Regions from separate parts of the Qipengyuania sp. JC766 genome, predicted to be linked through region 1. Evidence: predicted binding sites of a transcription regulator. Region 1 holds the regulator's gene; the other holds the start of a gene.
What was found. Region 1 encodes LexA, which represses DNA repair genes until DNA is damaged. Its sites were predicted from a motif close to GTTCCNCNCTTGTTCT; they were not measured.
Positions count from the first base shown of each region.

Region 1 (5,658 bases):
ACAGGGCCGAAGCGTTCCTGGACCGGGCGGGATTCGATCGCGCGCCCTGGCTGACGGTCGCTTTTGCGGGAGGAATCGCGCTCTGGTTCACCCTGGCCGCCCCTTGGCAATGGTGTGCGGCGATCGGCGCGTGCCTGCTGCTGGCGCTCGGCGCTTTCGCAGTCTGGCGCGACCGGCCGGGCCGGGTCGAACTGCAGAAGGCGGTAATCGCCCTGCCGGTGATGGTCGCGCTGGGGATCGGCGTGGTCTGGGCCCGGTCGGAACTGGTCGGGGCCGAGGCGATCGACGGCCCGCGGGTGGAGCGGTTCGATGCGCGGATACTGGAGCGCGAGGAGCAGCCGGCGCAGGACCGGATCAGGCTGGTCCTCGCCATGCACGATTCCGAGGCGGGGGAGGCGCGCAAGGTGCGGGTCAACGTTCCGCTGGCCATGGCTGCGCCGGGCCTGCGCGAAGGTGTCGTCATTCGCCTGCGGGCGCGCCTTATGCCGCCGGCGCCGCCCATGCTCCCGGGCTCCTACGATTTCGCCCGGCGGGCCTGGTTCGAAGGTCTGGCCGCGACCGGCGCCGCCATCGGAAAGATCGAGATCGTGGAGGGGGCAGGCGCGGCGGACGGGCTGGCGCAAGTGCAGCGGTACCTGGCGAGCCATGTCCGCTCGCAGCTTGGCGCGTCGCCCGGCACCATCGCGGCGGCTTTCGCGAGCGGCGACCGGGGCGCGATATCCGAGGCGGACGAGGAAGCGATGCGCGATGCCGGGCTGACGCACCTGCTTTCCATCAGCGGGCTGCATGTGAGCGCGGTGATAGCGGCGGCCTATCTGCTGGCGCTGAAGCTGCTTGCGCTGTGGCCCTGGCTCGCCCTGCGGGTCCGCCTGCCGTTGATGGCGGCGGCGATCGGCGCGCTCGCAGGTGTCGGCTACACCTTGCTGACGGGCGCGGAAGTACCGACGGTGCGCAGCTGCGTCGGGGCCCTGCTGGTCCTGATCGCGCTCGCCATGGGGCGCGAGGCGCTGTCGATGCGCATGGTCGCGGTGGCTGCCTTCATCATCCTGCTGGTCTGGCCCGAGACGCTGGTCGGCCCGAGCTTCCAGCTGAGCTTTTCCGCCGTTCTGGCGATCGTGGCGCTTCACAACAGCGCGCCGGTCAAGGCGTTCTTGGCGCCACGCGAGGAAGGCTGGCTGGCATCGACCGGGCGCAAGGCGGTGATGCTGCTGGTGACGGGGCTGGTGATCGAGATTGCGCTGATGCCGATCGTCCTGTCGCATTTCCACCGGGCCGGCGTGTACGGCGCCTTCGCCAATGTCTTCGCGATCCCGCTGGTCACTTTCGGCTCCATGCCGCTGATCGCGCTGGCGCTGTTCGCAGACCTCGTGGGGCTGGGCGCGCCGTTCTGGTGGCTGGCGGGCAAGTCGCTCGACCTGCTGCTGGCGATCGCGCACTGGACGGCCGACCAGCCGGGCTCGGTCAAGCTGATGCCGGACATGGGGCGCGGCCTGCTGATGCTGTTCGTCGCGGGCGGGTTGTGGCTGGCACTGTGGAAGGGGAGGGCGCGGTTGCTCGGGCTCGTTCCGGCGGGCCTCGCGGCCATGCTTTACGCGCTGAAGCCTGCACCGGACCTGCTGATCTCAAACGACGGACGGCATGTCGGAATCGCGGGCGAGGGCGAGCGGCTGCTGATGCTGCGCGACACGCGCAGCGACTATGCGAAGGACAATTTCAACGAACTCGCGGGTCTCGACGGCGAGCCGGTTCCGCTGGCCGAATGGGAGAATGCCGAGTGCAGTCCGGATTTCTGCGTCATCACGCTCGAGCGAGCCGGGCGAAGCTGGTCGATCCTGATGGCGCGCAGCCGCAACATCATCGAGGAACGGGCACTGGCGGCGGCGTGCGAGCGGGCCGATATCGTGGTGGCGGACCGCTGGCTGCCGCGCTCCTGCCGTCCGCGCTGGCTCAAGGCCGACCGCAAGATGCTGGCGGAGGAGGGCGGCCTCGCGATCGACCTGTCGACGCCGTCATACTCCGCCGTTGCCGACACGCAGGGCGCGCATGGATGGTGGCGCGGCGAAAGCTTCCGCTGACCGCCGCGCCGACCGTCATCCGGCCGCGTCAGTGATAGCGGCGCAGCAGGCCTGCGAGCTTGCCCTGCACCTGCACCTGGCCCGGGTGGTAGACCTGCGGCTCGTAGCTCGAATTCGCCGGATCGAGGCGGATATTCCCGCCGTCGCGGCGCAAATACTTGAGCGTCGCTTCCTCGTTCTCGACCAGGGCGACGACGATCTCGCCGTCCCGCGCGGTGTCGGTCCGCTTCACGAGCGCATAATCGCCATCGAAGATGCCCGCTTCGATCATCGAGTCACCCGACACCTCGAGCGCGTAGTGATCGCCCGGACCGAGCAGCGCCGCGGGGACCGGCAGGCTCGACTGGCCTTCGATCGCCTCGATTGGCGCACCGGCGGCGATGCGGCCGTGCAGCGGGATCTCGATCACGTCGTTCGCCGGTTGCGGCATGCGCGCCGGCGGCGTGGTCGCCCGGTCCACCGCGTCCGATGCCGTGTCGTTGGCGGCGACGGTCTTCGTCCCGGTCACGTTTTCCGGCTGCTTGAGGATTTCCAGCGCGCGGGCCCGGTTGGGCAGGCGACGGATAAAGCCGCGCTCTTCCAAGGCGGAAATCAGCCGGTGAACGCCGGACTTGCTCTTGAGGTCGAGCGCTTCCTTCATTTCCTCGAACGAGGGGGAAATGCCGGTCTCTTCCAGCCGCTGCTGGATAAAACGGATGAGCTCGTGCTGCTTTGCCGTCAACATGGGGCCCTTGGCTCCTTGATTGCCTTTACGATCCATCCGCAAACCGCGAACGAATGCAGAACAATTAGGCAACCAATTCGGTTAGGTCAAGCGTTTCCGCCATTCCGGGGTGGATAGTGCGGAACAGGCGTTCCCCTTTCATCCCGCCGGCGCATCGTCCGCAATCCACGATCCGGACTTGCCGCCATGCTTTTCGAACAGCCTTATGGCCTCGATGGTCATGGACCGGTCGATCGCCTTTGCCATGTCGTAGATCGTCAGCAGCGCGACCGAGACAGCGGTCATCGCTTCCATTTCCACGCCCGTGCGCCCGGTCAGCGCGGCGGTGGCGGTGACCGCGATCGCTCCGTCCTCGAACGCGAAGTCGACCGTTACGCTGTCCAGTGCGAGCGGGTGGCACAGCGGGATCAAGTCGCCGGTCTTCTTGGCCGCCATGATCCCTGCGATGCGCGCCGTGGCGAGGACGTCCCCCTTTGCGGTATTGCCGTCGCGGATGGCGGCGAGCGCCGCCTCCGACATCCGGATGCGACCGCCGGCGACGGCGCGCCTTCCGGTCGCAGGCTTGCCGCCGATATCGACCATCCGGGCCGCGCCCGATTCGTCTAGGTGAGTCAGGTCAGGCATAGCGAAGCTGAACCAAGTTGACGGAGTTGACACAGTCCTGATGGCAAAACCCGACGGCCGTGAAGGGCCGGAATTGCGGCGGGCAGACGGGACGGGGCAGGGGCTTGCTCATGGATTGATCCTGACAGCTTCGCGCCCTGTAGGACAGGCCTATCCGTTCAGCAGGTCGCGGGTCGCCTGTGCGACATCGTCCTGCCGCATCAGGCTTTCGCCGACGAGGAAGCAGCGGATGCCGCTCCGGCTCAAGCGCTCGCAGTCGGCGTGGCTTGCGATCCCGCTTTCCCCGACCAGCATGGCGTCCTCGGGCGCACGCGCGGCCAGCCGTTCGCTTGTGCCCAGATCGGTCTCGAAACTACGCAGGTCGCGATTGTTGATGCCGATGAGGCGCGATTTGAGACGCGCGGCGCGCTCCAGCTCCGCCTCGTCATGCACTTCGACCAGCACGTCCATGCCGCGCTCCAGCGCCGCCGCCTCGAATTCGGCCAGTTCGCCATCGGACAGTGCCGCCACGATCAGCAGGACCGCGTCCGCGCCCAGCGCGCGCGATTCCGCGATTTGCCAGGCATCGACCATGAAATCCTTGCGCAGGACCGGCAGGGCGCAGCTCTTGCGCGCTTCGATCAGGTAATCGTCATGACCCTGGAAATAGGGTTCGTCGGTCAGGACGGAGAGGCACGACGCACCGCCATCGGCATAATCCATCGCGTGCTGGTGCGGACGAAAATCGGGCCGGATCAGTCCCTTGGAAGGCGAAGCTTTCTTGATTTCCGCAATCAGCGCGAAGCCATCCGCCGATTTTTGCGCCAGGGCGTCGGCAAATCCGCGCGGCGGGGTGGCGGCAAGTGCGGCCCGGTCCAGGTCCTCGATTGTCGCGCGCGCCTTTCGCGCCGCGACCAGTTCGCGCTTCGCGGCGCAGATTTCTTCCAGCCTGTTCATCCGACCATCTCTATCCAGCGCGCCAGCAGATCGCGCGCGCGCCCGCTGTCGAGGGCTTCCGACGCCATGGAGGCGCCCGTGTTCCAGTCCTCCGTCCGTCCTGCCACGATCAGCGTTGCGGCGGCATTGAACAGGACCGCATCGCGATAGGGGCCGGGCACGCCGTCGAGCAGCGCGACGAGCGCCCGCGCGTTGTGCGCCGCGTCCCCGCCGCGGATCGCCTCGACCGGCGCGTGTTCGAGGCCGGCCATCCCGGCATCGACCCGGCGCATGGCGAATTCGCTGCCCTGAACGTCAGCGACCTCGTTGCCGCCGGCAAGGCTCAGCTCATCCAGCCCTTCGTCGCCCGAGACGATCATGGTGCGCTGGGTGCCCAGGCTCGCCTTGGCGCGCGCGTAGATCGGGACATAGGCGGGGCGGGCGATGCCGATCAGCTGGCGTTCGACGCCCGCGGGGTTCGACAGCGGGCCCATCAGGTTGAAGATCGTCCGCCGGCCGAGCCGCTGCCGGATGGGCTGAATCCGGCCCATCGCCGGGTGGTGGTTCTTCGCGAACAGGAAGCAGATGCCGATTTCCGCCAGCGTGCGCTCCGCCGTGCGGCCCGCCGCTTCCATGTCGAGGCCGAGCGCTTCGAGCGTATCGGCCGCGCCCGACTTGCTGCTGGCGGCCCGGTTGCCGTGCTTGGCGACCGGCACGCCGCAGGCCGCGACGACCAGGCTGACCGCGGTGGAGACGTTCAACGTATGGTGCCCGTCACCGCCGGTGCCGCAGCAATCGACCGCGCCTTCGGGTGCCTCGATCGGGATGAGGCGCGCGCGCAGTGCCCGCGCGGCGCCGGCGATTTCCTCCGCCGTCTCGCTGCGTTCGGTCATGGCGAGCAGGAAGCGGGCGATTTCCTCCTCGCTCGCTTCGCCATCAAGGATCCAGCCGAAGACTTCTTCGGATTCCGCCTCGTCCATGTGCGGCACCGCCAGCGGCAGCGTCTTCATGCCGGGTCCTTCGCTTCGTTGCCGCAGATCGCCAGGAAATTGGCGAGCAGGGCGTGGCCGTGTTCGGTGGCGATGCTTTCGGGGTGGAACTGCACGCCGTGAATGGGGAGCGTCCGGTGGCGGAAACCCATGACGCTGGTGCCGTCCAGCCCGGGCGTCTCGCTGGTCGCGTTCACTTCCAGCACCTCGGGAATGTCTTCCACCACCAGAGAATGATAGCGGGTCGCCATGAAGGGCGAGGGCAGGCCGGTGAAGACGCCGCTGCCCTGGTGGGTCACGGCCGATGTCTTGCCATGCATCAGCCCGCCGC
Region 1 covers NZ_JBFEFL010000001.1:617,881-623,538, forward strand. Annotated here, with positions in the region: gene AB1K63_RS03035 (ComEC/Rec2 family competence protein) at 1-2,075, shown strand, start outside; gene lexA (transcriptional repressor LexA) at 2,104-2,799, opposite strand; gene moaC (cyclic pyranopterin monophosphate synthase MoaC) at 2,938-3,423, opposite strand; gene trpC (indole-3-glycerol phosphate synthase TrpC) at 3,574-4,359, opposite strand; gene trpD (anthranilate phosphoribosyltransferase) at 4,356-5,348, opposite strand; gene AB1K63_RS03060 (aminodeoxychorismate/anthranilate synthase component II) at 5,345-5,658, opposite strand, start outside.

Region 2 (5,658 bases), 1.4 Mb from region 1:
GAGGATCGTCCTAGCTTAGAAAATTCCTCCAAAGATCTGAATTGCTAGAGACGCGACGGAGGATGATGATCCTGCGAGATTTATAAGGTCCACGTAAGCGGACCTATTTTTTGTTTTTGAGCCGCCCTGAGAGATCGCCTCAATCATCTTGAGGCAGGCGTTTTTATCGGACACGGAAAGGTTCGAGGCGTTGAGAGCAGTCTCAAACTCCTCTCGAATACGACTTCGAGCTTCCGGATTCACCGAATAGTGATCATTATTATCTACAACAGCATCTGAGAGAAACAATTTCGAATTAGATGCTTTAACACCAAAATCTTCATTATCTTTGATCGTGGCGCGATTGAAAGAGGCAAATGAATTCTTGAGGATGACACCACCACCCCGATTGCCCGTGATTTTCGCACCATCAGCGATCACATAGCAACCATCTTCGATGATCATACCAACCATTCTTTATTTCCTCTACTGGCAGCTCAGGCATTCCTCGTAATCGGTCTGCTCGCCGGCAGCGGCGCTCAGTTCGATCTTGGTCGCCTCGGCCGTGTTGTCGGCTTCCACGCCGCCGGCAAAGCCTGCCCGCTGCACCGATTTCGAGCGCAGGTAGTAGAGCGACTTGATGTTCTTCTCCCACGCCTGGAAGTGGAGCATCATCAGGTCCCACTTGTCGACGTCGGCCGGGATGAAGAGGTTGAGCGACTGCGCCTGGTCGATGAAGGGCGCGCGGTCGGCCGCGAATTCGAGCAGGTAGCGCTGGTCGATCTCGAAGCTGGTCTTGAAGACCGCCTTTTCCTCCGGCGTCAGGAAGTCGAGGTGCTGGACCGACCCCCCCTTCTCCAGGATGGAGTTCCAGACATTGGTGCTGTCCTTGGACTTCTTCGCCAGCACCTTTTCCAGATAGCGGTTCTTGACCACGAAGCTGCCCGACAACGTCTTGTGGGTGTAGATGTTGGCCGGGATCGGTTCGATGCAGGCGCTGGTGCCGCCGCAGATGATGCTGATGCTGGCCGTCGGCGCGATCGCGGTCTTGCAGGAGAAGCGCTCCATCGCGCCCATTTCCTCCGCATCCGGGCACGGCCCGCGCTCCTGCGCCAGCACCATGCTCGCCTCTTCCGCCTTGGCCGCGATGTGCTTGAACATTTTCAGGTTCCACACCTTGGCCATCGTGCCTTCCAGCGGCAGGTTCTTGGCCTGCAGGAAGGAGTGGAAGCCCATCACGCCCAGCCCCACGCTGCGTTCGCGCGCAGCGGAATACTTGGCGCGCGCCATCTCGTCCGGGGCACGGTCGATATAGTCCTGCAGCACGTTGTCGAGGAAGCGCATGATGTCCTCGATGAACTGCTTGTCCGTGTTCCACTCGTCCCAGGTTTCCAGGTTGAGCGAGGACAGGCAGCACACGGCCGTGCGATCGTTGCCGAGGTGGTCGATGCCCGTCGGCAGGGTGATTTCGGAACACAGGTTGGAGGTGGAAACCTTCAGGCCCAGGTCGCGATGATGCTTGGGCATCATGCGGTTCACCGTGTCGGAAAACACGATGTAGGGCTCGCCCGTGGCAAGGCGCGTTTCGACCAGCTTCTGGAACAGGCTGCGCGCGTCCACTTCGCCGCGCACGCTGCCGTCGCGCGGGCTCTTGAGCTCGAACTTCTCGCCCGCGCGCACCGCTTCCATGAATTCGTCGGTCAGCAGCACGCCGTGGTGCAGGTTCAGCGCCTTGCGATTGAAATCGCCCGACGGTTTGCGGATTTCGAGGAATTCCTCGATTTCCGGATGGCTGACGTCGATGTAGCAGGCGGCCGATCCGCGGCGCAAGCTGCCCTGGCTGATCGCCAGCGTCAGGCTGTCCATCACGCGTACGAAGGGGATGATGCCGCTGGTCTTGCCGTTGAGGCCGACCGGTTCGCCGATGCCGCGCACATTGCCCCAGTAGGTGCCGATGCCGCCGCCCTTGGAAGCCAGCCAGACGTTCTCGTTCCAGGTGCCGACAATGCCTTCCAGGCTGTCCTCGACACTGTTGAGATAGCAGCTGATCGGCAAGCCGCGCGTGGTGCCGCCATTGGACAGCACCGGCGTCGCGGGCATGAACCAGAGCCGGGAAATGTAATCGTACAGGCGCTGCGCATGCTCCGCATCGTCGGCGTAGGAATCGGCGACGCGCGCGAACAGGTCCTGGTAAGTTTCCTTCGGCAGCAGGTATCGGTCGCGCAGCGTTTCCTTGCCGAAATCAGTCAGCTTGTCGTCACGCGAGGGATCGGTCGTGATCGTGAAGCGGCGCGGCAGCACGGTCTTGCTGTCCGGCTTGGCCGCAACGGCCGCCTTCGCCACTTCCGCCATGGCGGATGCGGTCGCGGTGGTCAGCGCATCGGTGCCTTCGTCTGTCTTTTCCATGCTCACGGCAGCCTTGTCCTGCGATCCGGCGGTGGTGCGCGCGGGTCGTTCGGTTACATCGGTATCCGGCGTTTCCACATCCATCGCTGCGTCGTCTCCAGCCTTGAAATCCATTGCATGCCCCATCCAGACCAACGGGTGCGCACACCCGGGTGTTCCACATTCGTTCGACTCGCGGGTCGTGTCCCGTCCTAGCCGAAAACGTCCTGGCACCGATGCGAAATCGCTCCCCCGCCGGTCCCCCGTTGCGCCCACAGCCCTGTCCACACCTGCGGCCCCTTTCCCGTCGCGGCATCGCCGTCGGGCGAGTGGGGCAGCTAGGTCTTGTGGTGTTCGACCTCGACCAACCCCTAGATGATGAATCAGAGCGGACTCGCACGCAAGGGGTAAATGCAACGGAAACCATCCGGCGGAGCCTGTGCACAGGGGTGGTCTAATACCCTGATACACCGCGACGCGCGGAGCGAGCTTGAGTCGACGAACGCGCAAGAGACAAAATGAAACTGTGAAGAAAAATTTGGTGATTGAATCATTTGAATCAATCGTTGAATCAGGCTGTCGCAGCGGCGCAATTTCCGTCCGGTCGGCGCCGCCGACGCAACGGGAAGAGGGGGACAAGATCCATGTTGAACTTTATCGGCGCGCTCATTGCAGGCCTGATCGTGGGCGGGCTGGCCCGGTGGTTCTATCCGGGCGAAATCGACATGAACTGGCTGGAAACGATCCTGCTCGGCGTGGGCGGATCGCTGCTCGCGGGGCTCTTCTCCAGCCGCGGCCACCAAGGTTTCCACCGGGCCGGATGCCTTGCCAGCATATTGGGCGCGATGGCGCTGATCTTCATCGGCCGGCTGATCCTGGCGGGCTAGGCAGCGCCCTTCGCATGGGCCGCGATGGCATCGGCTATCTCGTGCGTCAGGGGCTCGGGCAGGTCGTGCCCCCAGCCCGGGATTGTCTTCAGCTTCGCGCCGGGAATGATGGCGGCCGTGTCGTGCCCGCCTTCCACCGGTACCAGCGGATCGGCCTCTCCGTGCAGGACCAGCGTGGGCACGGTGATATCGCGCAGCATGGCGCTCCGGTCCCCGTCATGCAGCACCGCCGCCAGGTGCCGGGTCGGTCCCTCGGCATAGACGCTGCGACGCACATTGGCCGTCACCCGATCGCGCAGTTCGTCCTCCTCTGCCGGGTAGCCGGGGCTGCCGATGGTGCGCGCCAGCATCATGCCATGCGCGACCAGCACGTCTTCTTCGGTGCTGTCCGGCCGCTTGGTCAGCGCATCGAGCGCTTCCTTGCGCGCCGCGGGCAGCTTCGGATTGCCGGTGGTCGAGAAGATCGAGGTGAGCGAAAGGCATCGACCGGGATATTTTGCCGCGATGTGCTGCGCGATCATGCCGCCCATGCTGCCGCCCACGATATGCGCCCGCTCGATCCCCAGCGCATCCAGCAGGCCCACCCCGTCCGCGGCCATGTCCGCCATGGTGTATGGCACCTTGGGCCGCAGGCCGATCTTTCCGAGGAGGACCTGCTTCACGGGTGACGGCGGCCTGTGGCCGGTGAACTTCTGGCTGAGGCCGACATCGCGATTGTCGTATCGGATGACCCGGAAGCCGTGCGCAACCAGCGCATCGACCAGCGCCATCGGCCACAGCGTCAGCTGCGCCCCGAAGCCCATGATGAGCAGCATCGCCGGATCGGCGGGATCGCCGTATTCCTCGTATTCCAGCTCGATATCGTTGGCGGTGGTCCGGGGCATCGCAGTCTCCTTCAGGGGACGAGCACGGTATCCTTCGCGACCGGATCGGTCGCGGGATGGTCGAGCGTGTAATGCAGTCCGCGGCTCTCGTGCCGGCGCAGGGCGCTCTGCACGATGAGGTCCGCCGCCTGCAACAGGTTGCGCAATTCGATCAGGTCGGTCGTGACGCGGAAGCTGCCGTAGTAATCCTCGACCTCCGCCTTCAGCAGCCGGATGCGGTTGGCGGCCCGCTCCAGCCGCTTGGTGGTGCGCACAATGCCGACATAGTTCCACATGAAACGGCGGATTTCCGTCCAGTTCTGCTTGATGACGACTTCCTCGTCCGAATCGGTCACGCGGCTTTCGTCCCATTCGCGGATCGCGGGCGGCTCGGGCAGGTCGTCCCAGCCGTCGAGGATGTCGTTCGCAGCCGCCTCGCCGAAGACGAAGCATTCGAGCAGGCTGTTCGATGCCAGCCGGTTCGCGCCGTGCAGGCCGCTTTCGGTGCATTCGCCCGCCGCCCACAGGCCCGGCAGGTCGGTGCGCGCATCGAGACCGACGATCACGCCGCCGCAAGTGTAATGCTGCGCCGGGACGACCGGGATCGGCTGGGTGGTCATGTCGATCCCCAGGCCGGACAGCTTCTCGTCGATCGTGGGGAAATGCTCGCGCACGAATTCGGGGGGCTGGTGACTGATGTCGAGATGGACGCAGTCGAGACCGAAACGCTTGATCTCCGCATCGATCGCGCGGGCGACGACATCGCGCGGGGCGAGTTCCATTCGCTCCGGATCGTAGAATTCCATGAACCGCTTGCCGGTGCGCGGGTTGATCAGCCGCCCGCCTTCCCCGCGCACAGCCTCCGTGATGAGGAAGTTCTTGACGTCCAAATTGTAGAGGCAGGTCGGGTGGAACTGCATCATCTCCATGTTGGAGACCCGCGCACCCGCCCGCCATGCCATGGCGATGCCGTCGCCGGTCGCGCCGCGCGGGGCCGTGCTGAACTGGTAGACGCGGCCTGCCCCGCCTGCCGCCAGAACGGTGGCGCGCGCGACATGGGCTTCCACCCGGCCGGTTTCCTCGTCGAGCGCATAGGCGCCCCAGACGTGACCGTCGCCCGAATAGGTCCGGCCATGGCGCCCGGTAATCAGGTCGATGCAGCTGCGCCCGGGCAGCAGGGTGATGTTGGGGTTGGCCTTGGCGGCGTTCAGCAACGCTTCCTGCACCGCCCAGCCGGTCGCATCGTTGACATGCACGATGCGGCGATGACTGTGCCCGCCCTCGCGCGTGAGATGCAGGTCGCCCGCCTCCCGGTTGAACGGGACGCCGAGCTTAGAGAGCCGATCGATGGAGTCGGGAGCCCGCTCGATCACAAATTCGACCGTCTCCCGGTCGTTGAGCCCGGCGCCCGCGATCATCGTGTCGCGCACGTGGTTCTCGAACGTGTCGCCTGCATCCAGCACGGCGGCGATCCCGCCTTGCGCCCAAGCAGTGGACCCGCCGGTGAGCGATCCCTTCGCCAGCACCAGCACGCGCCGGTGCTC
Region 2 covers NZ_JBFEFL010000001.1:2,056,260-2,061,917, forward strand. Annotated here, with positions in the region: gene AB1K63_RS09925 (hypothetical protein) at 16-453, opposite strand; gene AB1K63_RS09930 (ribonucleoside-diphosphate reductase subunit alpha) at 466-2,499, opposite strand; gene AB1K63_RS09935 (GlsB/YeaQ/YmgE family stress response membrane protein) at 3,009-3,251, shown strand; gene AB1K63_RS09940 (alpha/beta fold hydrolase) at 3,248-4,135, opposite strand; gene nadB (L-aspartate oxidase) at 4,147-5,658, opposite strand, start outside.
Region 2: a site for LexA is predicted at 2,540-2,555, ahead of AB1K63_RS09930 (ribonucleoside-diphosphate reductase subunit alpha). Genes of this name have one in related genera too.